Regions from separate parts of the Streptomyces sp. NPDC021096 genome, predicted to be linked through region 2. Evidence: riboswitches for the same ligand, from Rfam matches in the RefSeq annotation. Region 2 holds a riboswitch; each other region holds the start of a gene.

Region 1 (7,450 bases), on a different contig from region 2:
GAAGCCGTCGCCAGCATGATGCGCTTCTTCACCGGGCTCATCGAGAGCAAGCGGGCCGAGCCCGCCGACGATCTGCTCTCGGACCTGATCGCCGTGGAGGACGGCGGGGACACGCTGTCCCGGGACGAGCTGACCTCGCTGGCCTTCCTCATCCTCTTCGCCGGCTACGAGAACACCGTCCACCTCATCGCCAACGCCGTCCTCGCCCTGCTGGACCACCCCGCGCACCTGCGCGAGCTGCGAAAGAATCCGGACGGTCTCGAGGCGGCCGTGGAGGAGCTCAGCCGGTGGGACGGGCCGGCTCCGCTGGCGATCCGCCGCTTCCCGCTGGAGGACATGGAGATCGGCGGAGTGACGGTACCGGCCGGCGAGACCGTGCTGCTGTCCGTGGCCTCCGCCAACCGCGACCCGCGTCACTTCCCCCATGCGGACCGCCTGGACCTGCGGCGGGAGCGGTCGGGCCAGCTGGCGCTGGGCCATGGCATCCACTACTGCCTGGGCGCGCCGCTGGCCCGGCTGGAGATGGAGACGGCGCTCGCCGCGCTGCTGGAGCGCTTCGAAAACCTGGAACTCGATGTTCCGAGAGAGTCGCTGAGGTGGCGTCCCACCATCAGGGCGCGTGGCCTGATTTCGCTCCCGGTCCGCTGGTAATCGACAAGCCGAACAGGTTTTTGATGCATAACCCATCCTTGATGAGGTAGAACTGTCCTCGAGCCCGCCCGGTGTGCATCCCCCGTCGCACCGGGCGGGCCTTCGGCGTTCCGGCCCACCTCACCCGCTGCCGGGCGGGAACTTCAGCAGGACCACCGCCGCCAGCATCTGGACGCTCACGGACGCCGCGGCCCGATGGGTCGGCAGATGGTGCTGTCCGCGGATCAGCAGGGTGGCCAGGGCGCAGCCGAACGCCGCGGTCACCGAGGCGGCGGCGCGCACCGGCATCGAGCTCGCCGGCAGCCAGGTGTCGAGCGCCAGCCGGGGCAGGTCGCTGGCCCAGAAGATGACGACGAACAGGCTCGCGGTGGGCGCGAACCTGCCGTTGCCGCCCAGACGGCGGGCGATGGCGTGGGTGGCGGCGCCCAGCAGCAGGCTGGCCAGCATCATCACCGCGGAGCCGATGGCCATCGCCTCCAGCGCCAGCACGGGACTGACCCCCCACTGCCCCCAGAAGGAGTCCTTGGCCAGCGTCCCGAGCGCCCCGCACAGCAGGGAGACGAACGCGGCCGCCCCCCACACGCTCCGGTCCCGCGCCTCGTCGAGGACTTCGACGGGCCGGTACCAGAGCCCGAATATCAGGCGGTGCCACAGCAGCTTGCGCGGCTTGGCGGTGGGAACGGGCGGGGGCGGGGCAGTGGTCACGGGCATGGGTGCCGTTTTATCACCGTTCGGCCGGACCACCGGAGTCCGGTCCAGGGGTCCGGGGACGGCGGACGCCCCGTCAGGCCGGGGTGGGCTCCTTGGTGTCGGGGTCGGCATCGGGATCGCCTCCGGGGCCCGTGCCGGGTACCGCGGCGTCGTGGTGGGCATCGGGGTCGGGGGCGTTCAGGAATTCCTCGCTGATCTCCCGCGGCCCGAACGGCCAGACCTTCTCGTACCTCGCCCAGAGCACGAAAGCCACACAGCCCGCCGCGACCCAGGCCAGCGACCACTCGATCGGGTGCCGTCCGGGGGAGTTCTCGTCCGCGTAGCCGTAGATGACCAGCCAGCCCGTCAGGGCCACCAGGCTCGGCAGCGGATACAGCCACACCCGGTACGGCCTGCGCAGCCCCGGCTGGCGCCGCCGCAGCACGGTCAGCGCCAGCACCTGGGCCAGGGCCTGCACGATCACCATCACGGCGGTCAGCAGGGAGATGAGCGTCGCCAGATCCGTATGACGACCGATCAGGAAGCCGACGGCGGTCAGCAGGCCCATCGTCGCCAGCCCCAGCACCGGGAAGCCATGACGCGGATGGAGCTTGGCGTACGGGCGGAAGAAGACCTTCTCGCAGGCGGCGTCGTACGGCGCCCGCGAGCCGCCCAGCAGGCCGGTGAAGACCGAGGCGACGGCCGTGACGAGGATCAGCACCGTGACGGTGTTCGCGGCGCCCTTGCCCCAGGCCTCCTCCAGCACGGCGGAGGCGACGGACGAGTGGGCCGTCGAGGCGGGGTCGAGCATCTGCCGCCAGTCGATCACGCCCAGCGTGCCGATCTGCAGCAGGAGGTAGATGCCCATGATGCCGAGGATCGAGTAGACGATCGCGCGCGGCATCGTGCGCCCCGGGTTCTTGATCTCCGCGCCCAGGTAGGCGACGGTGTTGTAGCCCATGTAGTCGTAGATGCCGATGGTCAGGCCCGCGGCGAAGCCGATCCAGAACTGATGGCTGCTCAGCTCGAAGGCGTCGCCCGGGTAGGTGAAGGCCCGGTCGGGGCTGAAGTGGGTGAAGGCGGCCACGATGACGAGCGCGACCGAGGCGAGCATGACGCACCACAGCACGGCCGTGATCCGTGCGATGTGGTCGACGCGCCGCCACAGCATCGTGATGATGAGGGCGATGACGGCCAACCCCGTGAGGTCGCCCGCCGTCTGCCCCATGCCCGGCCACAGATAGCCCAGGTACTGCACGAAGCCGATGATCCCCGTGGACATGCCGATGGGGATGAAGAGCATCGCCGTCCAGACGAACAGGAACGGCACCAGCTTGCCCGTCCGGTACTGGAACGCCTGCCGCAGATACACGTAGCTGCCGCCGGCTCTGGGCATCGCGGCCCCCAGCTCCGCCCAGATCAGGCCGTCCGCCAGGGCCAGGACCGCGCCGGCGACGAAGCCGATGACGGCCTGCGGCCCGCCGAAGGAGGCCACCATCAGCGGGATCGTCACGAAGGGCCCGATGCCGCACATCTGGCTCATGTTGATGGTCGTGGCCTGGAACAGTCCGATACGGCGCACGAAACCGTCCCGCTGCCCCGGCACCGCCGCCTTTTCGGGCCCGCGTTCCGCGCCTGTTGCCGAATCCGTCATGGCGTCAGCCCCTTCGCCCCGTGATTAGGTCCACTGCACTCGTACACCGGCCCGCCGGACGCGTCCATCACCTGCGGAGTGTCGGCGACTCTGGTGCCGCGGACGACGGACAGTCAAGATCTGTGCACGAAGCGCATCAACGCATCACCCGAGAAGAGACGTGAGGATGACAGTGCACGGAGGAAGAGTGGCCGTGGTGGGCGGCAGCATCGCGGGCTGCGCCGCCGCGCTCGCGGCGGCCCGCGCCGGCGCCGACGAGGTCGTGGTCTACGAGCGGACGCCCGGCGGGCTCCAGGACCGGGGCGTGGGCCTCGCCGTCCGCGACGAGCGCTACCGCGAACTGGAGGCGGCCGGCTACGTCGACGCCGCCATGCCCTGGGTGCGGCTGACCACCCGCACCTGGCTCACCCGGGACGGCGGCGACCGCGCCGGCCGCCGGCTGGGGGAGCTGCCGTTCCCGTTCCGCTCGTACAACTGGGGCTCGCTGTGGCGGGAGTTACGGGCCCGCGTCCCCGCGTCCGTCGACTACCGGCAGGGCGCCACCGTCGAGCAGGTCGTCCCCGAGCCCGACGGGGTCGGGCTGCGCCTGGCCGACGGGCGCGAGGAGCGCTTCGACCTGGTCGTCGGCGCGGACGGCTACCGCTCGGCCGTACGGGCGGCCACCCGAGCCGCCACCGTGCCCGTCTACGCCGGCTATCTGGCCTGGCGCGGCACCGTGCCCGCCGATGCGCTGCCCGGCCCGCGCACCGCATGGGCCGAGGACGAGGCGGCGACCGTCACCTTCCCCGGCGGCCACATGATCGCCTACCGCATTCCCGGCGCCCACGGCGTCGGCACCTTCGCCAACTGGGTCTTCTACACCGCCCCGCCGCCCTCCGCCGCCCCCGCGCTGCGGGAGGCGACGAGCCTGCCGCCCGGCACGGTGACCGACGAGCTGATGGCACACCACGCGGCGGTGGTCGAGCGGCACTTCCCGCCGTACTGGCAGGAGTTCGTCCGCCTCACGCCCAGGGAGCGGACCTTCGTCCAGCCCCTCTACGACCTCGCCGTGCCGCACTACGGCGAGGGCCGGCTCGTCCTCGCCGGCGACGCGGCCGCCGTCACCCGCCCCCACACCGGCAGCGGCGCGGTCAAGGCCCTCCAGGACGCCACGGTGCTGGAACGCGCTCTGCGCTCGGCCACGAGCTGGGACGAGGCGGTACGGGCCTACGACGCCGAGCGCTCGGCCGCGGGCCTGGCCGTCGTCGAGCTCGCCCGCCGGCTGGGCCGGGCACAGGTGGAGGCCACGCCCGACTGGGCGGCCATGGACCAGGGCGCGCTCGAACAGTGGTGGCGCGAGGCGGCCGACGGGGAGCGGGTCTTCGGAGGCCAGGAGTTAAAGTGGCCCGGCCGTGGTGTTCGGGAAGACCGGTGACGGACCCTCGTGGTCCCATTCCGGAGCGGCCCTCGCCACTGTGATCGGGGAGTGACCGTCCCATTCCGCGCGCCCACGGGCGCGCGGAGCCACTGGCCGCAGCCGGCTGCCGGGAAGGCGGGGGCGGGCGCGAACGGACCCGTAAGCCAGGAGACCGGCCACGGCATCTCGAAATGATCCACGAGGTGCTGGAGCGTTCACCCCACGATGACTGCGTTTCCCGAGTTCCCCGACTCCCCCGATTCCCCCGCCGGCCCCGCGCCCGCCTTCCGCTGGCGCCGCCAGGACACCCTGCGCACCGCGGGCCTGCTGGCCGTCATAGCCGCCCTGCACGTCGTCGCCTTCGGCGTGCTCTTCCTGATGGTCGTGCCGAACCACTACACCGTCGACTCCAAGGTCTTCGGCGTCGGCCTCGGCGTCACCGCCTACACCCTCGGCATGCGGCACGCCTTCGACGCCGACCACATAGCCGCCATCGACAACACCACCCGCAAGCTGATGGCCGACGGCAAACGCCCGGTCTCCGTCGGCTTCTGGTTCGCCCTCGGCCACTCCAGCGTCGTCGTCCTGATGGCCCTGCTGGTGGCCGGCGGCACCCAGCTGGCCGGGACGCTGATGAACGAGGAGTCCACCACCCACCAGACGCTCGGCGTCATCGGCACGACCGTCTCCGGCGGCTTCCTCTACCTGATCGCCGCCCTCAACCTCGTCGCCCTCGCCGGCATCCTGCGCATCTTCCGCGCCATGCGCGAGGGCCGTTACGACGAGACCGAGCTGGAGAAGCACCTCGACTCGCGCGGCTTCATGAACCGCGTCCTCGGCCGCTTCACCCGCTCCATCACCCGCCCCGGGCAGATGTACCCGCTGGGCTTCCTCTTCGGCCTCGGCTTCGACACGGCCACCGAGGTCACGCTGATGGTCATGGCCGGCAGCGGCGCCGCCGCCGGGCTGCCCTGGTACGCGATCCTGTGCCTGCCGCTGCTGTTCGCCGCCGGCATGAGCCTGTTCGACACGCTCGACGGCACCTTCATGAACTTCGCCTACCAGTGGGCGTTCTCCAACCCCGTCCGCAAGGTCTACTACAACCTCACCATCACCGGGCTGTCCATCGCGGTCGCCTTCCTCATCGGCACCATCGAACTGGTCGGCGTCCTGCACGAGAAGCTCGGCCTCGACGACGCGGTGACCGGCTGGATCGCCGGACTCGACCTGGACAACGTCGGGTTCGTCATCGTCGGGCTGTTCGTGGTGGTGTGGGCCGTCGCGCTCGCCTACTGGCGCCTGGCCAAGGTCGAACAGCGCTGGGCGGCCCGTACGGTCACGGCCCCGGCCACGCCCGCCGCCGTCACCGACCCGTGAGCCGGGCGCGCCCGGACGGCCTGCGGGTCAGGGGCGCGCACACCCCTTGCCCGCGCACTCCTTGCGCGCGCTGATGACGGGCCGGCCGTTGCCCGCGGACTCCTCCCGCACCACCACCCGGGTCGGCCCGCCGCACGTCAGACATGTCCGTGAGGAGGGGTCCCGCTCCCGGTCGATCGCCGCGGCGATCCTGTGCAAAGGGCCCGCGGCGGTATCGGTGTCGGACATGGGCCATCCCGTTCGCTTCACGGTCGTCGCACTGCCAGAGGGCTGCATCGTGACGCACACCCCCTGATCACGTCAGCGCCTTGGGCTCCGATCACCCTCCACGGGGTGCGGCGGCGCCCGCGCTGACGCCGTCGGCCCGCCCCTACGGGCGGGCCGACGGCAGCGTCACCTCGAAGCGGCAGCCGCCCGGGACGTTGCGGACCGTCGCCCGGCCCGCATGCGCCTCGACGATGCCGCGGACGATCGCCAGCCCCAGGCCCGCGCCGCCGTGCCCGTGGGCCTCGGGGGTACGCGCCGCCGAACCGCGCCAGCCCGTGTCGAAGACACGCGGCAGGTCCTCCTCCGGGATGCCCCCGCACTCGTCGGTCACCGACACCACGACCGTGCCGGCCGCCCGCCGCGCGGCGACCGCCACCGTGCCGTCGGCGGGGGTGCGGCGGATGGCGTTGACCAGCAGGTTCCCCAGGACCCGGGTCATCTCCTTGCCGTCGACCTCGACCGGGACGGCGTCGACCTCCCCGCCCACCAGACGCACGCCGTGCTCGCGCGCCAGCGGCCCGGCGCCGGCCAGCGCGTCGCCGACCAGGTCGTACACCGACATGCGGCTCGGCTGCAGCGGCAGCGCCCCCGCGTGGATGCGCGAGAGCTCGAAGAGGTCGCCGACCAGGGCGTTGAGCCGGTCCACCTCGGTGCGGATCTGACGGAAGTAGCGCCCGGGGTCCTCGGCCACGCCGTCCTCCAGCGCCTCCGACATCGCGCGCAGCCCCGCCAGCGGGGTCCGCAGGTCGTGCGAGATCCAGGCGACCAGCTCGCGCCGGGACGCGTCGAGGGCGCGTTCGCGCTCCCGCGACGCCGCGAGCCTGGCACTGGTCGCCGCCAGCTCCCGGCCCAGCTCGGCCAGTTCCGCCGTGGCCCCGCCGTCCGGGGCGGCGAAGCCGCCCTCGTCGAAGGAACGGGCCGCCCGGGTCAGGGCGGCGCTGCGCGCCACCACCCAGCGGCCCAGGAGCAGCGCCGTGGCGAGGGAGACCACGGCGGCCATCGCGCACACCGTCGTCACGACGGTCAGGTCGTGCGAGGACAGGAACATCGCCCACGCGACGGCCAGCGTCCCGGCCAGCATCGCGGTCACCGGGACCGCGGCCACCACGGTCAGGGACACCGCGACCGACCGGTGGCGCAGGGCCCGCAGCGCGAGGGCCCCCAACAGCCCGGCGGCGACCGCGCCGAGCAGGGCGTAGAGGGCGATGAGCGCGACGTCACGCACGGCCGGGCCCCCCGTCCGGCCCCGGGGCGGCGAAGCGGTAACCGACGCCCCAGACCGTCTGGATCAGCCTCGGCCGCGCCGGGTCGTCCTCGACCTTGCCGCGCAGCCGCCGCACATGGACGGTCACGGTGGACAGGTCGCCGAACTCCCAGCCCCACACTTCCCGCATCAGCTCCTCACGGGCGCAGGC
Region 2 (7,450 bases):
TTCGACTCCGACGACCAGATCTTCGGCGAAGCCAGGGAGCCCGCGCACTACTTCCGGTTCAACGAGCTCCTCCAACAGCGCGCCTACGGGCCGCACGACACCCCCGCCACGGGACCGACCGGCCCCGTCGTGGAGGTCGCCTGGCGCGACGTCCACCCCATCGACCCCGAGGCCAAGGTGGCCCACTACCCACGCGGCAGCGCCGTGCGGCGGGCCGCCGAGGAGTTCAACGAGGTGTACGCACAGCTGCTGTGCGTCCTCGAGGACGCCTTCACCGGCGACCCGGCCGCGGTCGGGGCCGCGGCGCCGGTGATGCTGCGGCTGCGGGACCTCGCCGAGCGGCTGTACCGCAATCCGCACCCGGACCCCGCGAAGAGCGCGCGGGGCCTGTACGCGAGCCCGACCTACGAGGTCACTGACCGGCACTTCGAGCGGGCGCGGGCAGCCCTGGCGCGGTAGCGGCCGGCGGAGCCGCGGTCCTGGGCGGCGGGGCGACGGTGCGTTCGACCGGCGGTGCCGCAGTCTTCGGCGGCGGCGCGAGGGTGCGTTCGACCGGGGGCGCCGCCGTCCTCGGGGGCGGTGCGGCCGTACGTTCGACGGGCGGAGCCGCGGTCCTCGGGGGTGGGGCGACGGTGTGTTCGACCGGCGGCGCGGCCGTCTTCGGCGGCGGGGCGACGGTGTGTTCGACCGGGGGAGGCGCCGTCTTCGGGGGCCGGGGTGCCGACGTCGTGTGGACGGGCGGGGCCGCGGAGGCCGTGCGCGGGGGCGGCTGGGAGACCGGCGGGGCCGATCGGGTGGGCGGCTTGCTCGTGACGGACGGCGGCACCATGGGCGAGCCCGTCCTCGGCGGCGCCGTGCGCGAGGGGCTGGGCGGTGCGGTGGTGGGCGGCCTGGACGTGGCGGTTCCGCCGCTGGACGGAGGACGGGAACCGGAGGATGAGCCTCCGGTCGGGGTGCCGGACGGAGTGTCGGACGGAGTCCCGGAGGGGCTCCCCGAACCGCTCCCGGAGCCCGACCGGGACGGCGTGGGGGCGGACGGCGGGGGCACCGGGAAGGTCTTGGAGTCGTCCGCGCCGTCGCTGCCCACCGGGCGGTCGAAGCCCTTGTCGGGCTGGTAGGCGTCGACGAGCGGGAGGGTCTTCATGGGCCCCTCGTCCAGGGGCCTCGCGGCGATGACGGTGACCTGCGAGTTCTGGAAGCTCTCCCAGTGCTGCCCGGTGTACGTGGACGCCATGCGGTCGATGTTGTTCTCGGGCTGCAGCAGCGGATTGCCGCAGTTGCACTTGACCGCGGGGTTCCGGTACTCGTCGAAGAGCAGCGCGGTACCGACCTGGACGACGGACAGATACGAGACCGTCTTGCCGTCCCCCTGGTAATTGTGGTTCCTGACCAGGGTGTCCACGAGCACATGGCCCTCGCTCAGGCCCTTGACGTGCTCCTCGATCTTGTCGACGGGGATCTTCCGGATCTTGGCCCAGGCCGCCGCCTTGGCGGGGTCGCGCAGGAGCTCGGTGACCAGCTTGCTCTTGTCGCAGCGGGTCTTGCCCGGGGTCCCGCCGATGACCCCCCGGGCCTCGGCCGCCTTCTCACCGCTGCGGGGCAGCGCCTTGACCCCCTGCAGATCGGTGCCCGGCGCCGGTATGAACGCACCCGGCGCGATCACCCCCGCGGCTTCCAGGGCTATCTCGGCGACCATCTTCTTCGAAGCCTTCGAACAGCCCGCCGCCCCCGCGCCGCCCAGCAGCGCGCAGACGGCCAGCAGGGAGACGATCCTCATCCGTTCGCGCCTCACAGCGCACACCCCCCGATAGCTGATCCACGAATTCCGACGGTTTTAGTCCGTACGTGCTAGCACGAGGTCACCCAGCCGCTGCCGCAACTGGCGTACCCCGTCGGGTCGGTGCTCGGACCCGCGGTGGGCTCGGTGGTGGGGTCCGTGGTGGGTTCGGAGGTCGCCGGCTCGGAGGTGTCCTCCGTCGGCCCGGGCGTGGCCACCCCCGTGGGGCCGCCGCCCGGGTTGTCGCCCGTTTGCGAGCCGCTGTTGTCGCGCAGGGCGAACAGGGCCGCGGCCCCACCGGCGAGCAGGACCAGCGCGACGACGGCCGCCACGATCCACACCGCCGTCCGCGGCCGTGGCTCCGGGCCGTGCTCCGGCCCCGTCCCGGGGTGCGGCAGCGGACGCACGGGATACCCGACGGAGGCGGCGGACCCTCCCGAGCCCGGAGCGAGAAGGGGAGTCGCCAGGCCGCCCTGCTGCAGCCCGACCGGCACGTTGACGGACGGCGTCCCCGCGGAGTGCCCCACGACGGGCCCGGGTTCCGGCGGGCCGGTCACCGGCGTCGGCGTGGGCCTCGGCGCAGGTGAGGGCGTCGGGGTCGGTACGGGCGTGGGTGTCGGCGTGTCGGGTACCGTCAGCGGCCGTCCGGGGCCCGGGTGGCGCACCCGCTCGTCGAGGGCGGTGCGGACGTACCCGGGCGGTTCCTCCGTGAGCAGGCCGGCGGCGACCCGGTCGAGGAGCTGCTCGGCCTCCGCCGAGCCCATGCGGGCCTCCGGGTCCTTGCGCAGCAGCCCCTCCAGCACCGGCGTCAGCGGCCCGGCCCGCCGGGGCGCCGCGGGCTCGTCGTCGACCACGGCCCGCAGCGTGCTGAGCGCGTCGCCCCGGCGGAACGGGGAGACCCCCTCCACCGCCACGTACAGCAGGGTGCCCAGCGACCACAGGTCGGAGGGGATGCCCGGGCGGCGGCCCGTGGCCCGCTCCGGGGCGAGGTACTCGGCGGAGCCGACCAGGTCGCCGGTGCGCGTCAGGGTGCCCGCGCCCTCGATGACGGCGATGCCGAAGTCGGTGAGCACCACCCGGCCCCCGGCCTCCAGCAGGACGTTCGCCGGCTTGACGTCGCGGTGCAGCACCCCCACGGCGTGGGCGGCGCGCAGCGCCTGCAGCACCTGCGCGCCGATCCTGGCGGCCTCCTTGGGCTGGAGCACGCCCTCCTGCCGGAGCACCTTGTCCAGCGACTGGCCGCGCACCAGCTCCATGACGATCCAGGGGCGGCCCTCCTGCTCGACCACGTCGTGCACGGTGATCACATGGGGGTGGGCGACCCGCGCGGCGGCCCGGGCCTCCTGCTTCAGGCGCGCGTACAGCACCCGGACGTCCTCGTCGTTCATGTGCTCGGGCGCCCGGACCTCCTTGGCCGCGACCTCCCGGTCGAGTACCTCGTCCATGGCGAGCCAGACGACGCCCATGCCGCCGTGCCCCAGCTGTTCCATGAGCCGGTACCGCCCGGCCAGCAGCGGTTTGCGCCGCGTGGTGTCCATCCCGTCCATGCCGTACGCCCCCTCCCCCTGCGTACGGCGTACCGAGCCGTGCGCATTCGGGCCACACTGGCTGGGACGTGGCCGTGGCCGAAACCGTTCCCGGCCGGACGGGAATCCCCGCGCGGCCTCAGCGGCGGGCGGTCAGCTCCTTGTCGAGCCAGCGCAGGACCTCGGGGTATTCCTCGCGCCAGGTCTGGAAGTTGTGGCCGCCCTCCTCACGGACCAGCTTGTCGACCTTGGTCGGCGCCTTGGCCTTCCCCGCGAACCTCAGCATGGGACCGTAGTACTTCTCCTCGCCCTTCGAGCTGGCGGCCAGGAGCAGGGACACCGGCGGCGCAGCCATGTGCTCCAGGCGCCAGGTCAGGTCGGACTCGTTCCTGATCTGCTTGTTGCCCGCGTAGAGGTCACCGGTGTCGCGGTCCTGGCGCGCGAAGAGGTCGGCGGACAGCCCGGCCGCGGCGCCGTAGCGGGCCGGGTTGGTCATGGCCGCCTTCAGCGCGCAGTACCCGCCGGTGGAGTTGCCCACCGCGCCCCAGCCGCCCCGCGAATTGTCCGCGCGGTAGACGTCGTTGACGGCGATGGGCAGGTCCTGGTTGAAGAACGTCATGGCCTGCGGGCCGCCCGGCACGTCCGTGCAGTTGGTGTCGCGGTCCGCCACGACCGACGGCCGGACCATCAGCACGATCGTCGGTCTGATCTGCTTGGCCACGATGGCGCGGGAAGCCGCCTGCGGGACCTTGATCTGGGTGATGAGGTTCTTGGAGACGCCGGGCTGCCCGGTGATCGCCACGATCACGGGGAACCGGTCGTTCTCGTGCTCCTTCTGGAAGTACTGCGGCGGCAGATAGGCGAAGCCGTCCATGCCCAGCCCGCTGACGGGACCGCGTATCTCGATCCGGTCGACCTGGCCGGCCTTCTCCTTCGGGCCCAGGCCGACGGACTCCTGCCCCTTGACGACGAGCGCGGGCGGCCGCTTGCCGTCCTTGCCGCCCTTGAGCTCCTGCTTGCTGGAGTTGCGGCCGAGGAGCTCGTTCCACGTGGAGTAGAAGCCGAACTCGTTGTTCGCCGCGACGAGCAGCACCGACAGGATGCCCACCTGCGCCACGGCGAGCAGGCCGAGCCGGGAGAGGAGCGCCGGGATCCCCTTCTTCGCGGCCCGTGGCCACAGCCACAGCACGAGGGCGGCCAGCGCGACGGCGATGACCACCAGGAACAGCAGGAAATTCTGGGACGTAAGGCCCACGGTTGTCGCTCCTCTTCGGAGTGGGTTCTCCGGGAGGGAAGAGGGGGTACGGCCCGGTGAGGTTTCCTGTTTTGGCCGCAATTTTCGCCTTATGGCGCTGCCGGGGGTCCTGACGGCCCGCAGGGGCGGCCACGGCCTACGACCCTACCCCGCGCGTCCGCACGCAAGATCGAAACTGTCCGGGCAACCCCTGTCGGCGGACGGGCCCCTGCGTCTAGGGTGAAGGCGCAGCCGGTTCGCCCCGCCCTCCAGGCGGGCGCGTCGCAAGAGGGAACCCGGTGGGAATCCGGGACTGCCCCGCAGCGGTGAGCGGGAACGACCGCCGTCATACGCACTGGACCGCCCCGGCGGTCCGGGAAGCGACGGCCACTAGGTGCCGTGTCCTCCACCGACACGGCGTGCCCGCGAGTCCGAATACCTGCCGCTGCCCGCGTGCGACCGCACGCGGCGATCTCGGTGGCCTCGAGGGCGGGCCGGCGGTACGGACGGCGCATGCCTGGGCGTGCTCCGCCGGCATCTGCCGATCCTTCGTACGCTCGGGTCCCGCCGGGATCCCCCGCGACTCGCGAAGGAGAGTTCCGTGGCAACACACCCCACCGCTTTCACCGCCGTCCGCGCCCGGGCCACCGTCCACGGCTACCCCCGGCAGGGGCCCGGCCGTGAACTGAAGAAGGCCGTCGAGGGCTACTGGGCCGGCCGCGTCGACGCCGCCGCCCTGCACGACACCGCGGCCGCCCTGCGCCGCGACGCCTGGCGGCGCCTGGCCGACGCCGGCGTCCACGAGGTCCCCACCGGGGACTTCTCCCTCTACGACCACGTCCTGGACACCACCGTCATGGTCGGCGCCGTCCCCGAGCGGCACCGCGCCGCCGTCGAAGCCGACGCCCTGGACGGCTACTTCGCCATGGCCCGCGGCACCCAGCAGCTCCCGCCGCTGGAGATGACGAAGTGGTTCGACACCAACTACCACTACCTCGTGCCCGAACTGGGCCCGGACACCGCCTTCACCGCCGACTCCACCAAGCAGACGGGCGAGTTGGGGGAAGCCCTCGCCCAGGGCCACGCGGCCCGGCCCGTGCTCGTCGGCCCCGTCACCTATCTGCTGCTGGCCAAACCCGCGCCCGGCGCCCCGCCCGGCTTCCAGCCCCTCACCCTCCTGGACCGGCTGCTGCCCGTGTACGCCGAGGTCCTCTCCGACCTGCGGGCGGCCGGCGCCGAGTGGGTCCAGCTCGACGAGCCCGCCCTGGTGCAGGACCAGCCCCCGGCCGTACTGAACGCCGCCGCCCGCGCCTACCGGGAGCTGGGCGGCCTCGCCGACCGGCCCAAGCTGCTGGCGGCCACCTACTTCGACCGCGTGGGCGACGCCCTGCCCGTCCTCGCCAAGTCCCCCGTCGAGGGCCTGGCCCTGGACTTCACCGGACCCGCCGCCGCCAACCTCGACGCCCTCGCCGCCGCCGGCGGCCTGCCCGGCAAGCGTCTGATCGCGGGCGTGATCGACGGGCGCAACGTGTGGATCAACGACCTCGAACGGTCCCTGTCCACCCTCGCCACCCTCCTCGGCCTCGCCGACCGGGTGGACGTCGCCCCCTCCTGCTCCCTGCTGCACGTCCCCCTCGACGCCACCGCCGAGCGCGACGTCGACCCGCAGGTCGCCCGCTGGCTGGCCTTCGCCCGGCAGAAGGCCGAGGAGAGCGTCACCCTCGCCCGCGGCCTCAACGAGGGCAGCGACACCATCGCCCCGCAGCTCGCCGCCAACCGCTCCGCCCGGGCCTCCCGCGCCGCCTCCGCCCTCACCCGCGACCCGGCCGTACGCGCCCGCGCGGCGGCTGTCACCGCCGCGGACGCCCGCCGCCCCCAGCCGTACGCCGAGCGCGCCGCCGCCCAGCGGGCCCGGCTCGGCCTGCCGCTGCTGCCCACCACCACCATCGGCTCGTTCCCCCAGACCCGCGAACTGCGCACCGCCCGCGCCGACCTGCGCGCCGGGCGCATCGACGCCACCGCCTACGACGAGCGCATCGCGACCGAGATCCGCGAGGTCCTGGCCTTCCAGGACAAGGCCGGCCTGGACGTCCTCGTGCACGGCGAGCCCGAACGCAACGACATGGTCCAGTACTTCGCCGAGCAGCTGACCGGCTACCTGGCCACCCAGCACGGCTGGGTGCAGTCCTACGGCACCCGCTACGTCCGCCCGCCGATCCTCGCCGGCGACATCTCCCGCCCCGAGCCGATGACCGTGGCCTGGACCGCCTACGCCCAGTCCCACACCGAGCGCCCCGTCAAGGGCATGCTCACCGGCCCCGTCACCATGCTCGCCTGGTCCTTCGTCCGCGACGACCAGCCGCTGGCCGACACCGCCCGCCAGGTCGCCCTGGCGCTGCGGGACGAGGTCGGCGACCTGGAGGCCGCCGGCACGGCCGTCATCCAGGTCGACGAGCCCGCGCTGCGCGAGACGCTGCCGCTGCGGACCGCCGACCGGGCGGAGTACCTGGCCTGGGCCACCGAGGCGTTCCGGCTCACCACGGCCGGGGTGCGGGCGGACACCCAGATCCATACCCACATGTGCTACGCGGAGTTCGGCGACATCATGGCCGCCATCGAGCAGCTGGACGCCGACGTCATCAGCCTGGAGGCCGCCCGCTCCCGCATGCAGGTCGCCGACGAACTGGCCGCGGCCGGCTACGCGCACGCCGTCGGCCCGGGCGTCTACGACATCCACTCGCCGCGCGTACCGGACGTCGAGGAGATCGCCGCCCTGCTGCGCAAGGGCCTGGCGGCCATCCCGGCGGAACGCCTGTGGGTCAACCCGGACTGCGGACTGAAGACCCGCGGCTGGGCGGAGGTACGGACCTCGCTCGAGCACCTGGTCGAGGCCGCCCAGCGGGTACGCGCGGA
Region 3 (7,450 bases), on a different contig from region 2:
TGGCCGGGGACGGCGGCGGCGGTGAGCCAGACCCGGCACATCCACTCCAGCTGTGCGGTGCGGTCGTAGGCCTGGTCGAGGGTGGCGCCGTAGGTGAGGGTGCCGTGGTTCTGCAGGAGGCAGCCGGTGCGGCCGTCGAGGGCCCGGAGCATGTGGGCGGCCAGTTCCTCGGTGCCGTAGAGGGCGTAGGGGGCGACGCGGACCGGCCCGCCGAGGGCGGCGGCCATGTAGTGGATCAGCGGCACCTCGGTGACGAGCGTGGAGACGGCCGTGGCGTGCACGGCGTGGGTGTGCACGATCGCGGCGGCGTCGGTGGAGCGGTAGACGGCCAGGTGCATCGGCAGCTCGCTGGTGGGCGCGAGGTCGCCCAGGACCTGGCGGCCGTCGAGGTCCACGCCGACCGCGTCGCCCGGGCCCAGCCGGTCGTAGGGGACGCCGGTGGGAGTGACAAGGACCACGTCGCCGGCGCGCGCGGAGACGTTGCCGGACGTGCCCACCACGAGCCCGTCGGCGGTGGTGCGGCGGGCGGTGGCCACGACCTGGGCCCAGATGCGCGGTATGTCGTCCCGCGCGGCCCCCGCCTGTTCGAACTCCCTCATCGGTCTTCGCCTCCGGTTCGCGTCATCGACCTGCCCGTCCCAGTTCACCTTCCGTTCACCCAGGGTCCCTACGGTCGCCGCGTACTGACCATCGAGCTGATTGCCTGGGTGAATGGAAAACATCACGCTTCTCATCGGGATCGTGATCGTCACGGCCTTGGTGTTCGACTTTACGAACGGCTTCCACGACACGGCCAACGCCATGGCCACCACCATCTCCACCGGGGCCCTCAAGCCCAAGGTCGCGGTGGCCATGTCGGCCGTGCTCAATCTCGTCGGCGCGTTCCTGTCCGTGGAGGTCGCGGCGACGATCTCCAAGGGCATCGTCGACGAATCAGGCATCCGGCCGGAGATCATCTTCGCCGGACTGGTCGGCGCGATCGTCTGGAACCTGCTCACCTGGCTCGCGGGCCTGCCCTCCAGCTCCTCGCACGCGCTGTTCGGCGGCCTGATCGGCGCGACCATCGCCTCGGTGGGCACCGACGCCGTCCACGGTGACGCCGTCGTCATGAAGGTCCTCATCCCCGCCGTCGTCGCCCCGGTCGTGGCCGGCCTGGCGACCGTGCTGGCGACCCGGATGACCTACCGCCTGGCGCGCAACACCGACCCCGAGGCCAGCGCCAAGGGCTACCGCGCCGGCCAGATCGCCTCGGCCGCCCTGGTCTCCCTCGCCCACGGCACCAACGACGCGCAGAAGACCATGGGCGTCATCACCCTCGCGCTGATCTCCGGCGGCGCCCTCGGCGCGGACGCCGACCCGCCGATGTGGGTCATCGCCTCCGCCGGCATCGCCATCGCGCTCGGCACCTACCTCGGCGGCTGGCGCATCATCCGCACCCTCGGCAAGGGCCTGGCCGACATCCAGCCGCCGCAGGGCTTCGCCGCCCAGACCGGCGCCGCCGTCACCATCCTGGCCTCCTCCCACATCGGCTTCGCGCTCTCCACCACCCAGGTCTGCTCCGGCGCCGTCATGGGCGCGGGGCTCGGCCGCAAGGGCGGCGTGGTGCGCTGGTCCACCGCCGGCCGCATGGTCGCCGCCTGGGGCCTGACCCTCCCGGCCGCCGGCCTCGTCGGCGCCGGCGCCGCGCTCCTGGCCGACCAGGGAGACTGGGGCGTCGCCGCGGTCGCCGTCCTGGCCCTGGCCGCCTGCGGCGCCATCTGGGTGGCCTCGCGCCGCAAGCCGGTCACGCACGACAACGTCAACGACCTCAACGAGCCGCAGGGCGTCTCCGTCCCGGCCGAGCCCGTCGGCGTGGTCACCGCGGCCCTCCAGGCCGTCGCCCCGCCGCCGGCCGGCCCGGTCGCCGGCCCCACCGCCGCCCCGGCAGCCGCCCCGGCCGCCGCTCCCGCCCCCGCCCCCGCGACGGCCGGCTGACCGCCGGGCAACGGAGGAGAACCACCATGAACATCGACTGGGCAGCACTCGGCCAGGTCTTCGGCGTCAGCCTCGTGGCCACCCTCGGCCTCGTGGCCGTCTTCACCCTCGGCATCGTGGGCACGTCCCGCAAGGCCGCACCCGCCGCCACCGCCCCGGCGGCCGGCCCGAGCGCGATGGCGCGCACCGGCGCGTACGCCTGCTTCGCGCTGTGCGCGGCCGCCGTGGGATACGGCATCTACCTGATCGTCGCCTGACGCGACCGCAGCACATCCCGCGCACCAAGCGCCGGTCCGGCACCCGCCGGACCGGCGCTTCGTCGTTGCCCGCGTCGCCCGCCGCCCCACCCGTGACCGGCAGCCTCACCGCAGGTCAGGGTGAGTTGACTGCCCTTCCCGGGCCGTGGTGGACTTCCGGAGCCAAACGGCGACAGCAGAGGAAGCCGGTGCGAATCCGGCGCGGTCCCGCCACTGTCACCGGGGAGTGTCCCCCCGATTCCAGGGCCACGGTCCGCGGTCCGCGGACTGGAAGGCCGGGGGCGACGCCGATCCGGGAGCCAGGAGACTCTGGTCGCCGGTCACGTCGAGCCAGGGCGCGGACCCTGAGTGAGGACACATCGCCATGCCCGGCTGCCGTCGCCCCCTGCCCTTCGCGCCCCCTGTGCCCCCGGTGCGCCGCACCCGCCACGGTGTGACGGCGGCCTGATCCGATGCGCCCGACGCGCAGTGATCAGATAGCCGGGAACACGACCGGGAAGCATCTCGCCTTCGTCTGCGGCGCCGCGCTCGGATTCGCCTGCGACCTCGTGGTGGGCGACCCGCGCCGCGGCCACCCCGTCGCCGCGTTCGGCCGCGCCGCGCAGGCCGTCGAGGAGCGACTGTGGCGCGACCACCGCGGCTACGGCACCCTGCACGCGCTGCTGTGCGCGGGCGGCACGGCGGCCGCCGCCGGGCTGCTGGCCCGTACCGCGCGCCGCTCCCCCTCCGCCGGCGTCGCGCTGACCGCCGCCGCGACCTGGGCCGTGCTCGGCGGTACGACCCTGGGCCGCGAGGCACGGGCGGTCGGCGGAGCCCTGGAGGCCGGCGACCTCGAGGTCGCCCGGGAACGGCTGCCGCACCTGTGCGGCCGCGACCCGCAGGCGCTGGACGGGCAGCAGATCGCCCGGGCCGTCGTCGAATCCGTCGCCGAGAACACCTCCGACGCCGTCGTGGGCGCCCTCGTCTGGGGAGCCCTCGCCGGGGTGCCCGGCCTGGTGGGCTTCCGCGCGGTCAACACCCTCGACGCCATGGTCGGCCACAAGTCGCCGCGCCACCGGCGGTTCGGCTGGGCCTCCGCCCGCCTCGACGACATCGTCGGCTGGCCCGGCGCCCGCCTCACCGCCGCCCTCGCCGTCCTCGCCGGCCCCGACCCGCGCGGCGCCTGGCGCGTGGCCCGGCGCGACGCCGCCCGCCACCCCAGCCCCAACGCCGGCCCGGTCGAGGCCGCCTTCGCCGGCGCCCTCGGGGTCCGCCTGGGCGGCACCCTCGCCTACGCCGGCCGCGTCGAACACCGCCCCGTCCTGGGCGCGGAGAACCGGCCCGTGGCCGTGGCGGACATCGAACGCGCGGTGCGGCTCTCGCGCCGGGTCTCCCTGCTGGCCCTGGGCACCGCCGTGGTGGGCAGGCTCTCCCTCGCACACCTCGCCAGAAGGAGGAATCGGTGACAGCTGCCGACAGGAGCGGGCCCGCGCGCCCGCCGGGCGGGGGCCTGCTGGTGGCCGGGACCACCTCGGACGCGGGCAAGAGCGTGGTGACGGCCGGCATCTGCCGCTGGCTGGTCCGCAAGGGCGTCAAGGTCGCGCCGTTCAAGGCGCAGAACATGTCGCTCAACTCCTTCGTCACGCGCGAGGGAGCGGAGATAGGGCGCGCCCAGGCCATGCAGGCCGCGGCCGCCCGCGTCGAGCCGAGCGCGCTGATGAACCCCGTGCTGCTCAAGCCCGGCGGTGACCGCAGCAGCCAGGTCGTGCTCATGGGCAAGCCGGTGGGCGAGCTCAGCGCCCGCGGCTACCACGCGGGCCGGCAGGAGCAGTTGTTCGGCACGGTGACCGAGTGCCTCGAGGAACTGCGGCGTACGCACGACGCGGTGATCTGCGAGGGCGCCGGCAGCCCGGCGGAGATCAACCTGCGCCGCAGCGACATCGTCAACATGGGCATCGCCCGCGCGGGCCGGCTGCCGGTGGTGGTGGTCGGCGACATCGACCGCGGCGGGGTCTTCGCGTCCTTCTTCGGCACCACCGCGCTGCTCTCGCCCGAGGACCAGGAGCTGATAGCGGGCTACATCGTCAACAAGTTCCGGGGCGACGTCTCCCTGCTGGAGCCGGGCCTGGACATGCTGCACGCCCTGACGGGCCGGCGGACGTTCGGCGTACTGCCGTTCGCCCACGGCCTCGGCATCGACGAGGAGGACGGCCTGCGCGTCTCGCTGCGCGGCGCCGTCCGCGAATCGGTGGTGGCCCCGCCGCACGGCGCCGACGTGCTGCGCGTGGCGGTGTGCGCGGTACCGCTGATGTCCAACTTCACGGACGTGGACGCCCTCGCGGCCGAACCGGGCGTGGTCGTCCGCTTCGTCGACCGCCCCGAGGAGCTCGCGGACGCCGACCTGGTCGTGGTGCCGGGCACGCGCGGAACGGTCCGGGCCCTGGCGTGGCTGCGCGAACGGGGCCTGGCGGAGGCCCTGGCCCGCCGGGCCGCCGAGGGCCGCCCGGTGCTCGGCATCTGCGGCGGCTTCCAGGTGCTGGGCGAGCGGATCGACGACGAGGTGGAGTCACGGGCCGGTTCGGTCGAGGGCCTGGGCCTGCTGCCGGTGCGGGTGCGGTTCGCGGTCGAGAAGACCCTGGCCCGGCCGGTGGGCGAGGCCCTGGGCGAGCGGGTGGAGGGCTACGAGATCCACCACGGCGTCGCCGAAGTCCTGGGCGGCGACGAGCCGTTCCTGGACGGCTGCCGGGTCGGTGCCGTCTGGGGCACGCACTGGCACGGATCGCTGGAGAGCGACGGCTTCCGGCGCGCGTTCCTGCGGCGGGTGGCGAAGGCGGCCGGGCGGGCGTTCGTCCCGGCGCCGGACACGTCGTTCGCGGGGCTGCGGGAGGAACAGCTGGACCGGCTGGGGGACCTGATCGAGGAGCACGCGGACACGGATGCGTTGCTGCGGCTCATCGAGGACGGGGTGCCCGGCGGTCTGCGGTTCATACCGCCGGGGGCACCGTGAGCAGGGGAATCCCCGCACGAGCGGGGAGCACAGTAGGGCTTCCACGAGGTGATCGCCGAAGAGCGGACCAACCCCGCCGGTGCGGGGAGCAGAAGGCAAGCGTGACCCTCAACTGCGGCAACGGCCGACCCATTCGGCGAGAGCCCCTCGAAGGAGTGAACAGCGCATGAATACCACCTATCCCTTCACTGCGATCGTCGGCATGGACGATCTGCGCGTGGCTCTCCTGCTGAATGCCGTCTCCCCAGCCGTGGGCGGTGTGCTCGTACGTGGCGAGAAGGGCACGGCCAAGTCGACGGCAGTTCGCGGTGTCGCGACGCTGATGCCACCGATCGCCGTCGTCGACGGCTGCAGGTTCTCCTGTGACCCGACGGCGCCGGACCCGGCGTGTCCGGACGGGCCGCACGGAGTCGATACGTCGAGGGACACCCGGCCAGCGCGGATGGTCGAACTGCCCGTCGGGGCCTCGGAGGACCGACTGGTCGGCGCCCTCGACATCGAGCGGGCCCTGTCCGAGGGCGTGAAGGCCTTCGAGCCCGGCCTCCTGGCCGACGCGCACCGAGGCGTGCTGTACGTCGACGAGGTCAACCTCCTCCACGACCACCTGGTGGACCTCTTGCTCGACGCGGCAGCGATGGGCGCCTCCTACGTCGAGCGCGAAGGCGTCTCCGTCCGTCACGCGTCCCGCTTCCTCCTCGTCGGCACCATGAACCCCGAGGAGGGCGAGCTGCGCCCGCAGCTCCTCGACCGGTTCGGGCTGACCGTCGAGGTCGCGGCCTCGCGGGAGACCGACGAGCGCGTCGAGGTCGTCCGTCGGCGCCTGGCCTACGACGAGGACCCGGCGGCGTTCGCCGCCAAGTGGGCCGCCGAGGAGGACGCGCTGCGCGAGCGCATCGCCGCCGCGCGGGCGCTGCTGCCGGGCGTCCGGCTCGGGGACGGGGCGCTGCGCCGCATCGCCGCCGTGTGCGCCGGGTTCGAGGTGGACGGCATGCGTGCGGACATCGTGACCGCGCGCACCGCGAGCGCGCTCGCCGCGTGGGCGGGGCGTACGGACGTGACGACGGCGGACGTCCGGCAGGCGGCGTTGCTGTCGCTGCCGCACCGGCGCCGACGCAATCCGTTCGACGCGCCCGGTCTGGACGAGGACAAGCTCGACGAGATCCTCAACCAGTTCGAGGACGACGAGCCGGAGCCCGAGCCGGATCCGGAGCCCGAGGGTCCGGACCCGGACGGCGACGGCCCCGACGGCCCCGACGGCGGCGGGCAGCAGCCCCCGCAGGACGGTCCGGGCCCCGACGGCACCCCCGACGTGCCGCAGCAGCGGGAGGGCTCCGACTCACCCGCCCCGCAGGAAGCCCCGGCGTCCGGCTCCGGCGGCGTGGCCCCCGAGGCCCCCGCCGTCGCCGCCGCCGATCCCTTCCGCACGCGCCGGTTCGACGTGCCCGGCCTCGGTGAGGGCGCCGACGGTCGCCGGTCGCGCGCGCTCACCGCGCACGGGCGTACGACGGGGGCGCGCCGCCCCCGCGGTGGCACCCTCGGCAAGCTGCACGTCGCCGCGACCGTGCAGGCCGCGGCCCCGCACCAGCGGGCGCGCGGGCGCAGCGGCCCCGGGCTGGTGGTGCGGCGCGACGATCTGCGCGAGGCGGTGCGCGAGGGCCGCGAGGGCAATCTGGTGCTGTTCGTCGTCGACGCCTCCGGCTCCATGGCGGCGCGCAAGCGGATGAGCGCCGTCAAGGGCGCGGTGCTGTCGCTGCTGCTGGACGCGTACCAGCGCCGCGACAAGATCGGCATGATCACCTTCCGGGGCGCGGAGGCGGAGGTGGCGCTGCCGCCGACGTCCTCGGTGGAGGCGGGCGCGGCGCGGCTGGAGAAGCTGCCGACCGGTGGTCGTACGCCGCTGGCCGCGGGGCTGCTGCAGGCGCACGACGTGCTGCGGGTGGAGCGCCTGCGCGACCCGTCGCGCCGCCCGCTGCTGGTCGTGGTGACCGATGGCCGGGCCACCGGCGGCCCCGAGCCGCTGGAGCGGGCCTCGCGGGCGGCGCGCCTGCTGGCCGGCGAGGGCACGGCGTCGGTCGTGGTGGACTGCGAGTCGGGGCCGGTGCGGCTCGGGCTGGCGGGCGAGCTGGGGCGCGCGCTGGGCGGCCCGGTCGTGACGCTCGACGAGCTGCGCGCGGACAACGTCTCCGCGCTGGTGCGTACCGTACGGAACACGAACTCGAGGAGGGCCGCGTAA
Region 4 (7,450 bases), on a different contig from region 2:
CACTGCAGCGGGGTGCCGACGGCAGCCGTGATCGTGTCCGATTCTCCACGGCTGCCGCTACGGATACTTTACCCACACATTACCTGTTGATGACAGACTTTATTTTCCCCAAACAGGGGGCATAGACGGGCACTTGACATGTCGCGGACGGTTCGATCACCGAACTGAAACCCCATCACCCACTGTTCAACTCACCCTTCCCGGCAAGTCATTCGGGCCGCTCAGCAGCACATCGCGTCCTTGACACCCCTATTGGTACAGTCCAACATCCCGACTGTCCGGGCGACGGGGCCCCGGGCGTGCACGGCACCCGGCGGCACCGGGCCGCCCCAGTCGGAGGGGGGACCCCCATGCACCTCACGCACCTGACCCACGCGGTGCTGCAGCCGGGATTCGAGGGCACGACGGCCCCCGACTGGGTCCGCCGCCGGATCGCCGACGAGGGCCTCGCCTCCGTCGTCCTGTTCGGGCGCAACATCTCCACGCCCGAACAGGTCGCCCGCCTCACCGCCGCGCTGCGCGCCGAGAACCCCGACCTGATCGTCGCGATCGACGAGGAGGCGGGCGACGTCACCCGCCTGGAGGCCTGGACCGGGGCCTCGCGCCCCGGCAACCTCGCCCTGGGCTCGGTCGACGACACCGCGCTGACCGAGGAGGTCGCCCGGGACATCGGCCGCGAGCTGCACGCGGCCGGCGTCACCCTCGACTACGCGCCCAGCGCCGACGTCAACTCCAACCCCCGCAATCCGGTCATCGGCGTGCGGTCCTTCGGCTCGAGCACCGCCCTCGTGGCCCGGCACACGGCGGCCTGGGTGCGCGGGCTGCAGTCGGCGGGGGTCGCCGCCTGCGCCAAGCACTTCCCCGGCCACGGCGACACCGCCGTCGACTCCCACCACGACCTGCCCACCGTCACCGCCTCCGCCGCCTCGGTCGCGGGGACCGCCCTGCCCCCCTTCGTCGCCGCGATCGGGGCGGGCGTGCGCGCCGTGATGACCGGCCACCTCCTCGTCCCCGCCCTCGACCCGGACCTCCCGGCCACGCTCAGCCGGCGCGTCCTGGTCGACCTGCTGCGCACCCGGCTGGGCTTCGACGGGATGGTCGTCACCGACGGCATCGAGATGAGCGCCGTGACCTCCCGCTACGGCATCGACGGGGCGACGGTGCGGGCCGTGGCGGGCGGCGCGGACGCGGTGTGCGTCGGCGGCGAGAGCGCGGCGGAGGAGACGACCGAACGGCTGACGGCCGCGCTGGCCAAGGCGGTTCACGACGGCACCCTGCCGCAGGAGCGGCTGGCCGAGGCGGCGGGCCGGGTCGCGGAGTTCGCCGCCTGGTCCGGGGAGCGGTTCCGCGGCCGTACGGCCGGGCACGGCGCACGCTCCGACGTCGGGCTGCGTGCCGCCCGGCGCGCCCTGCGCGTCACCGGCGCGGCGGCCGCCGCGCTGCCCCTGGGCGCCGACCCGCACGTCGTCGAGCTCGCCCCCGCCTCCACCCTCGCCATCGACCGGCAGACGCCCTGGGGGCTGGCCGCGCCCCTGCGCGCGCTGCGGCCCGCCACCACGTCCGTGCGGCTGACGCAGCCCGAACTCGCCCGCGACGCATCGGCCTTGGAGCGCGCCGCCCTCGTCCCCGCCGTCGGCCGCCCGCTGGTCGTCGTGGTCCGCGACGTGGCCCGGCACTCCTGGATGGCCGGCGCCCTCGGCCGCCTCCTGCGGCGGCGTCCGGACGCGGTCGTCGTCGAGATGGGCGTCCCCGGTACCGACACCCCCGGCGCCCCGCACCTCGCGACCCACGGGGCCACTCGCGTATCGGGCCTGGCCGCGGCCGAGTTCCTCACCGGCACAAACGGAACCCACACAAACGGAACCGACACCTTCTGAATCATTCCGATATGCGGATAGGGGGTGACGTCCGGAGGCACCCTCCCCTAGATTTCCTGCGCATTACGCAAGTGATCGCTCAGGGGACGGAGTCACGCATGTCGCAACCACCCGCGCAGCCACCCGGGGGCGGCCGTGAACCGGTCGTCACCCTGCCGCTGGTCATCGCCGGGGTATGCCTGGCCCTGCCGTTCGCGGCGATGCTCTGGGTCGACTCCTACTCCCGGCTCACCCCGGCCTTCATCGGTATCCCCTTCTTCTACTGGTACCAGATGCTGTGGGTCGTCCTCTCGACGCTGCTCACCGTCATCGCCTATGTCATCGTGCGCCGCCACGAGCGGCGGACGCGTACGCGTGCGGGAGGTGAGCCGCGATGAAGGACGGCGTGAACGGTGTCGCGCTCACCGTCTTCATCATCTTCTTCCTCGCCGTCACGGTCATGGGCTTTCTGGCCTCGAAGTGGCGGCGCGCGGAGAACGCGAACAATCTCGACGAGTGGGGACTGGGCGGCCGCTCCTTCGGCACCTGGGTCACCTGGTTCCTGCTGGGCGGTGACCTCTATACCGCGTATACGTTCGTGGCCGTCCCGGCCGCCATTTACGCGGGCGGCGCGGCGGGCTTCTTCGCGGTGCCGTACACCATTCTCTGTTACCCGCTGGTGTTCACCTTCCTGCCCCGCCTCTGGTCGGTCGCGCACAAGCACGGCTATGTGACGTCCTCGGACTTCGTCCGGGGCCGGTTCGGCTCCAAGGGCCTCTCGCTGGCCCTGGCGTTGACCGGAATACTCGCCACGATGCCGTACATCGCGCTGCAATTGGTCGGCATCCAGGCGGTTCTGGACGTCATGGGCGTCGGCGGCGGGGAGAACACCAACTGGTTCGTGAAGGACCTGCCGCTGCTGATCGCCTTCGGTGTGCTCGCGGCCTACACCTATTCCTCGGGGCTGCGCGCGCCCGCGCTGATCGCGTTCGTCAAGGACACCTTGATCTACATCGTGATCATCGTGGCGATCATCTACATCCCGATGAAGCTCGGCGGCTTCGACGACATCTTCGCGAAGGCCGGCGAGGCGTTCGCGGCAGAAAACCCGGCCACCGGCAAGCCGCGCGGCTCACTGATCACCGGACCGCAGGCACAGTGGGCGTACGCGACGCTCGCCCTGGGCTCGGCGATGGCGCTGTTCCTCTATCCGCACTCGGTGACCGCGGTGCTTTCCAGCAAGGGCCGCAATGTCATCCGCCGCAACACCACCATTCTTCCCCTTTACTCCCTGATGCTGGGTCTGCTGGCCATGCTCGGCTTCATGGCCCTCGCCGCCGGGGTGAAGGTGAAGAACGGACAGCTCGCGATCCCACAGCTCTTCGAGGACATGTTCCCCGACTGGTTCACGGGCGTGGCCTTCGCGGCCATCGGCATCGGCGCGCTCGTTCCGGCCGCCATCATGTCGATCGCGGCGGCAAATCTGTTCACGCGCAACATCTACAAGGACTTCATCAAGCCGGACGCCTCTCCCGAACACGAGGCGAAGGTCTCCAAGCTCGCCTCCCTGCTGGTGAAGGTCGGCGCCCTCGCCTTCGTCCTGACCATGGACAAAACGGTCGCCATCAATTTCCAGCTGCTCGGCGGCATCTGGATCCTGCAGACCGTGCCGGCCCTGGTCGGCGGTCTCTTCACCCGCTGGTGCCACCGCTGGGCGCTGCTCGCGGGCTGGGCGGCCGGAATGATCTACGGCACCTGGCGGGCGTACGACACGCCGAGCGCCACCCAGGACCACTTCGGCAACACCAACCTGATCCCGCTCATCGGCGAGAAGGGCTACATCGGCCTCACGGCCTTCGCCCTCAATGTGATCGTCGTCATCGTCGCGACGTTCGTCCTCAGGGCGCTGAAGGCGCCCGACGGCGTGGACGAGACCCGGCCGTCGGACTACACCGCCGACGCCGGCGACCCGGGCGTCCGTACGGACCTCCCCCCGGCCACCGTGGGAGCCCCCGGCGGGCACTGACCCGACCCACCCTCCAGAGGGCCGTCACACCCCCGCCCAGGGGGCGTGACGGCCCTCTTCGCTTGCCCTGCCGGGCCCACCCGTTAGCACATTCCGCAACCGCTTCATGACGGGACGACACAACATGTGGGGGCGCGTACGAGGCCCGGCACTAGATGTATGCTCGTCCTCGCTGTCGTCGCAGGGGAATCCGGTGGAAATCCGGAACTGTCCCGCAACGGTGTATGTGTGCGCATATACACAGCGCACCGAAGTCCGAGGACCTGCCGACAGCGCGTCCACCACCGAGCCTGCCCTGGGCTCGGCTATGGGCGTTGAATTCGTCCGGGCCCCGCGGGTTGGGCCGGCGGACGCCTACGAGGTGTGCCCTGGTGCAAGAGGCATGCCCGTACGCGACCGTCGCGCGCCTCCCGCCCGGCCCACCCCAGCCGAGCGAGGGAGAGCCACACGTGACCATCGCGCCCGCAGATCCGGTCTCAGCGAACGCGGAAGCGACCGGCGGCCCCGGGACCGCGCTGCTGCGCACCCTGACCGATCTCACCGCCGATCTGCCCGCCACCGACCCGGGCAAGGTCGCCGCCGCCGCGCTGCGCGGCCGGCACCCCGGTTCGGACGAGGCCGAGCTGCGCTCCCTCGCCACCGAGGCCGCCGCCGGTCTCATCGCCGAGGAGCCGGAGTACTCCAAGCTCGCCGCCCGGCTGCTCACCCGTGCCATCGCCGACGAGGCGGCCGGCCAGGGTGCGACGTCCTTCTCCGCCTCGGTCGCCGTCGGCCACCGCGAGGGCCTGATCGCGGACGAGACCGCCGCCTTCGTGGCCACCCACGCCGAGCGCCTGGACGCTCTGGTGGAGACGGCGCTGACCGACGGCGCCGACGACCGCTTCGGCTACTTCGGCCTGCGCACCCTGCACAGCCGCTACCTGCTGCGCCACCCGATCCACCGCGACGTGATCGAGACCCCGCAGCACTTCCTGCTCCGCGTGGCCTGCGGTCTGGCCGAGGACCACTCGGAGCGGGCCCTGGACGACGTCGCGGAGCTGTACCGGCTGACCAGCACGCTGTCGTACCTGCCGTCCTCCCCCACGCTCTTCAACTCCGGCACCCGCCACCCGCAGATGTCGTCCTGCTACCTGCTGGACTCGCCGCTGGACGAGCTGGACTCGATCTACGACCGCTACCACCAGGTGGCGCGCCTGTCGAAGCACGCGGGCGGCATCGGCCTGTCCTACTCCCGCATCCGCTCGCGCGGCTCGCTGATCCGCGGCACCAACGGTCACTCCAACGGCATCGTGCCGTTCCTGCGCACCCTCGACGCCTCCGTCGCGGCGGTCAACCAGGGCGGCCGGCGCAAGGGCGCCGCCTGCGTCTACCTGGAGACCTGGCACGCGGACATCGAGGAGTTCCTGGAGCTCCGCGACAACACCGGTGAGGAGGCCCGCCGCACCCACAACCTCAACATCGCGCACTGGATCCCGGACGAGTTCATGCGCCGCGTCGAGGCCGACGCCGACTGGTCGCTGTTCTCCCCCGCCGACACGCCCGACCTGGTCGACCTCTACGGCGACGAGTTCGACGCCGCGTACCGCCGGTACGAGGCCGAGGGCAAGGCCGTCAAGCAGATCCCGGCCCGCGTGCTGTACGCCCGCATGATGCGTACCCTCGCGCAGACCGGCAACGGCTGGATGACGTTCAAGGACGCCGCCAACCGCACGGCCAACCAGACGGCCGAAAAGGGCAAGGTCGTCCACTCCTCGAACCTCTGCACCGAGATCCTCGAGGTCACCGACGACAGCGAGACCGCGGTCTGCAACCTCGGCTCGGTCAACCTCGCGCAGCACCTGGGTGCCGACGGCGAGATGGACTGGGAGAAGCTCGACCGTACGGTCCGTACGGCCGTGACGTTCCTCGACCGCGTCGTGGACATCAACTTCTACCCGACCGAGCAGGCCGGCAACTCCAACAACCGCTGGCGCCCGGTGGGCCTGGGCCTGATGGGCCTGCAGGACGTCTTCTTCCGCCTGCGCCTGCCCTTCGACTCCCCCGAGGCGAAGGAGCTGTCCACCCGCATCTCCGAGCGGATCATGCTCGCGGCGTACGAGGCCTCCGCCGACCTCGCCGAGCGGCACGGCCCGCACGCGGCCTGGTCCGCGACCCGCACCGCCCGCGGCGTGCTGCACCCGGACCACTACCCCAACGCCGTCCCGGCCTGGGCGGACCGCTGGGACGCGCTGCGCGCCCGCATCGCCGAGGTCGGCATGCGCAACTCGCTGCTGCTGGCGATCGCCCCCACGGCGACCATCGCCTCCATCGCGGGCGTGTACGAGTGCATCGAGCCGCAGGTCTCCAACCTCTTCAAGCGCGAGACGCTCTCCGGTGAGTTCCTGCAGGTCAACACCTACCTGGTGGAGGACCTCAAGAAGCTCGGCGTGTGGGACCGCACGACCCGCGACGCCATGACGGACGCCAACGGCTCGATCCAGGACCTGAAGTGGATCCCGCAGGAGGTGCGCGACCTGTACCGCACCGCCTGGGAGATCCCGCAGCGCTTCCTGATCGACATGGCCGCGGCCCGTACGCCGTACCTGGACCAGAGCCAGTCGCTGAACCTCTTCATGGCCTCGCCCACCATCGGCAAGCTCAGCTCGATGTACGCGTACGCCTGGAAGCAGGGCATCAAGACGACGTACTACCTGCGCTCGCGTCCGGCGACCCGGATCGCCCGGTCGGCCAGTGCGGCCGCCACCATCCCGGTGCAGCAGGCCGCGCCCGACGCGGACGCCATCGCCTGCTCCCTTGAGAACCCCGAGTCCTGCGAGGCCTGCCAGTAATGAGCTCCACCGAGAAGAACCTGCTCGACCCGGGCTTCGAGCTGACCCTGCGCCCGATGCGGTACCCGGACTTCTACGACCGCTACCGCGACGCGATCAAGAACACCTGGACCGTGGAGGAGGTCGACCTCCACTCGGACGTCGCCGACCTCGCCAAGCTCTCCCCGGGCGAGCAGCACATGATCGGCCGCCTGGTCGCGTTCTTCGCGACCGGCGACTCGATCGTGGCGAACAACCTGGTCCTGACGCTGTACAAGCACATCAACTCCCCCGAGGCGCGGCTGTACCTGTCGCGGCAGCTCTTCGAGGAGGCCGTGCACGTCCAGTTCTATCTGACCCTGCTGGACACCTACCTCCCCGACCCGGAGGACCGTGCCGCCGCCTTCGACGCGGTCGAGAACATCCCCTCGATCCGCGAGAAGGCCCAGTTCTGCTTCAAGTGGATCAACGAGGTCGAGAAGCTGGAGCGGCTGGAGACGAAGGCCGACCGCCGTCGCTTCCTGCTCAACCTGATCTGCTTCGCCGCGTGCATCGAGGGCCTGTTCTTCTACGGCGCCTTCGCCTACGTGTACTGGTTCCGCAGCCGCGGCCTGCTGCACGGCCTGGCGACCGGCACCAACTGGGTCTTCCGCGACGAGACCATGCACATGAACTTCGCGTTCGAGGTCGTGGACACCGTCCGCCAGGAGGAGCCCGACCTCTTCGACGACGAGCTCCAGCAGCAGGTCACGGACATGCTG

What was found. Region 2 has a riboswitch for cobalamin ahead of metE (5-methyltetrahydropteroyltriglutamate--homocysteine S-methyltransferase). Riboswitches for the same ligand answer to the same signal wherever they lie in the genome.
Region 1: it holds a riboswitch for cobalamin, as region 2 does, so the genes downstream of both, AB0G59_RS23840 (HoxN/HupN/NixA family nickel/cobalt transporter) here and metE (5-methyltetrahydropteroyltriglutamate--homocysteine S-methyltransferase) in region 2, are expected to answer to the same signal.
Region 3: it holds a riboswitch for cobalamin, as region 2 does, so the genes downstream of both, AB0G59_RS26320 (cobalamin biosynthesis protein) here and metE (5-methyltetrahydropteroyltriglutamate--homocysteine S-methyltransferase) in region 2, are expected to answer to the same signal.
Region 4: it holds a riboswitch for cobalamin, as region 2 does, so the genes downstream of both, AB0G59_RS01490 (ribonucleoside-diphosphate reductase subunit alpha) here and metE (5-methyltetrahydropteroyltriglutamate--homocysteine S-methyltransferase) in region 2, are expected to answer to the same signal.

Annotation. Positions count from the first base shown of each region.
Region 1 is NZ_JBFADG010000023.1:28,719-36,168, reverse strand. It holds gene AB0G59_RS23860 (cytochrome P450) at 1-651, shown strand, start outside; gene AB0G59_RS23855 (YIP1 family protein) at 772-1,362, opposite strand; gene AB0G59_RS23850 (APC family permease) at 1,436-2,995, opposite strand; gene AB0G59_RS23845 (FAD-dependent monooxygenase) at 3,162-4,409, shown strand; cobalamin riboswitch at 4,371-4,587, shown strand; gene AB0G59_RS23840 (HoxN/HupN/NixA family nickel/cobalt transporter) at 4,617-5,768, shown strand; gene AB0G59_RS23835 (hypothetical protein) at 5,796-5,996, opposite strand; gene AB0G59_RS23830 (HAMP domain-containing sensor histidine kinase) at 6,139-7,260, opposite strand; gene AB0G59_RS23825 (response regulator transcription factor) at 7,253-7,450, opposite strand, start outside.
Region 2 is NZ_JBFADG010000024.1:58,598-66,047, reverse strand. It holds gene AB0G59_RS24365 (ferritin-like protein) at 1-459, shown strand, start outside; gene AB0G59_RS24360 (DUF6777 domain-containing protein) at 413-1,777, opposite strand; gene AB0G59_RS24355 (serine/threonine-protein kinase) at 1,849-3,324, opposite strand; gene AB0G59_RS24350 (alpha/beta hydrolase-fold protein) at 3,443-4,558, opposite strand; cobalamin riboswitch at 4,824-4,978, shown strand; gene metE (5-methyltetrahydropteroyltriglutamate--homocysteine S-methyltransferase) at 5,139-7,450, shown strand, end outside.
Region 3 is NZ_JBFADG010000031.1:39,593-47,042, reverse strand. It holds gene AB0G59_RS26335 (class II aldolase/adducin family protein) at 1-599, opposite strand, end outside; gene AB0G59_RS26330 (inorganic phosphate transporter) at 712-1,974, shown strand; gene AB0G59_RS26325 (hypothetical protein) at 2,001-2,231, shown strand; cobalamin riboswitch at 2,409-2,541, shown strand; gene AB0G59_RS26320 (cobalamin biosynthesis protein) at 2,684-3,676, shown strand; gene AB0G59_RS26315 (cobyric acid synthase) at 3,673-5,217, shown strand; gene AB0G59_RS26310 (putative cobaltochelatase) at 5,384-7,450, shown strand; gene cobO (cob(I)yrinic acid a,c-diamide adenosyltransferase) at 7,450-7,450, shown strand, end outside.
Region 4 is NZ_JBFADG010000001.1:316,716-324,165, reverse strand. It holds gene AB0G59_RS01505 (glycoside hydrolase family 3 protein) at 351-1,877, shown strand; gene AB0G59_RS01500 (DUF3311 domain-containing protein) at 1,976-2,254, shown strand; gene mctP (monocarboxylate uptake permease MctP) at 2,251-3,882, shown strand; cobalamin riboswitch at 4,025-4,168, shown strand; gene AB0G59_RS01490 (ribonucleoside-diphosphate reductase subunit alpha) at 4,332-6,710, shown strand; gene AB0G59_RS01485 (ribonucleotide-diphosphate reductase subunit beta) at 6,710-7,450, shown strand, end outside.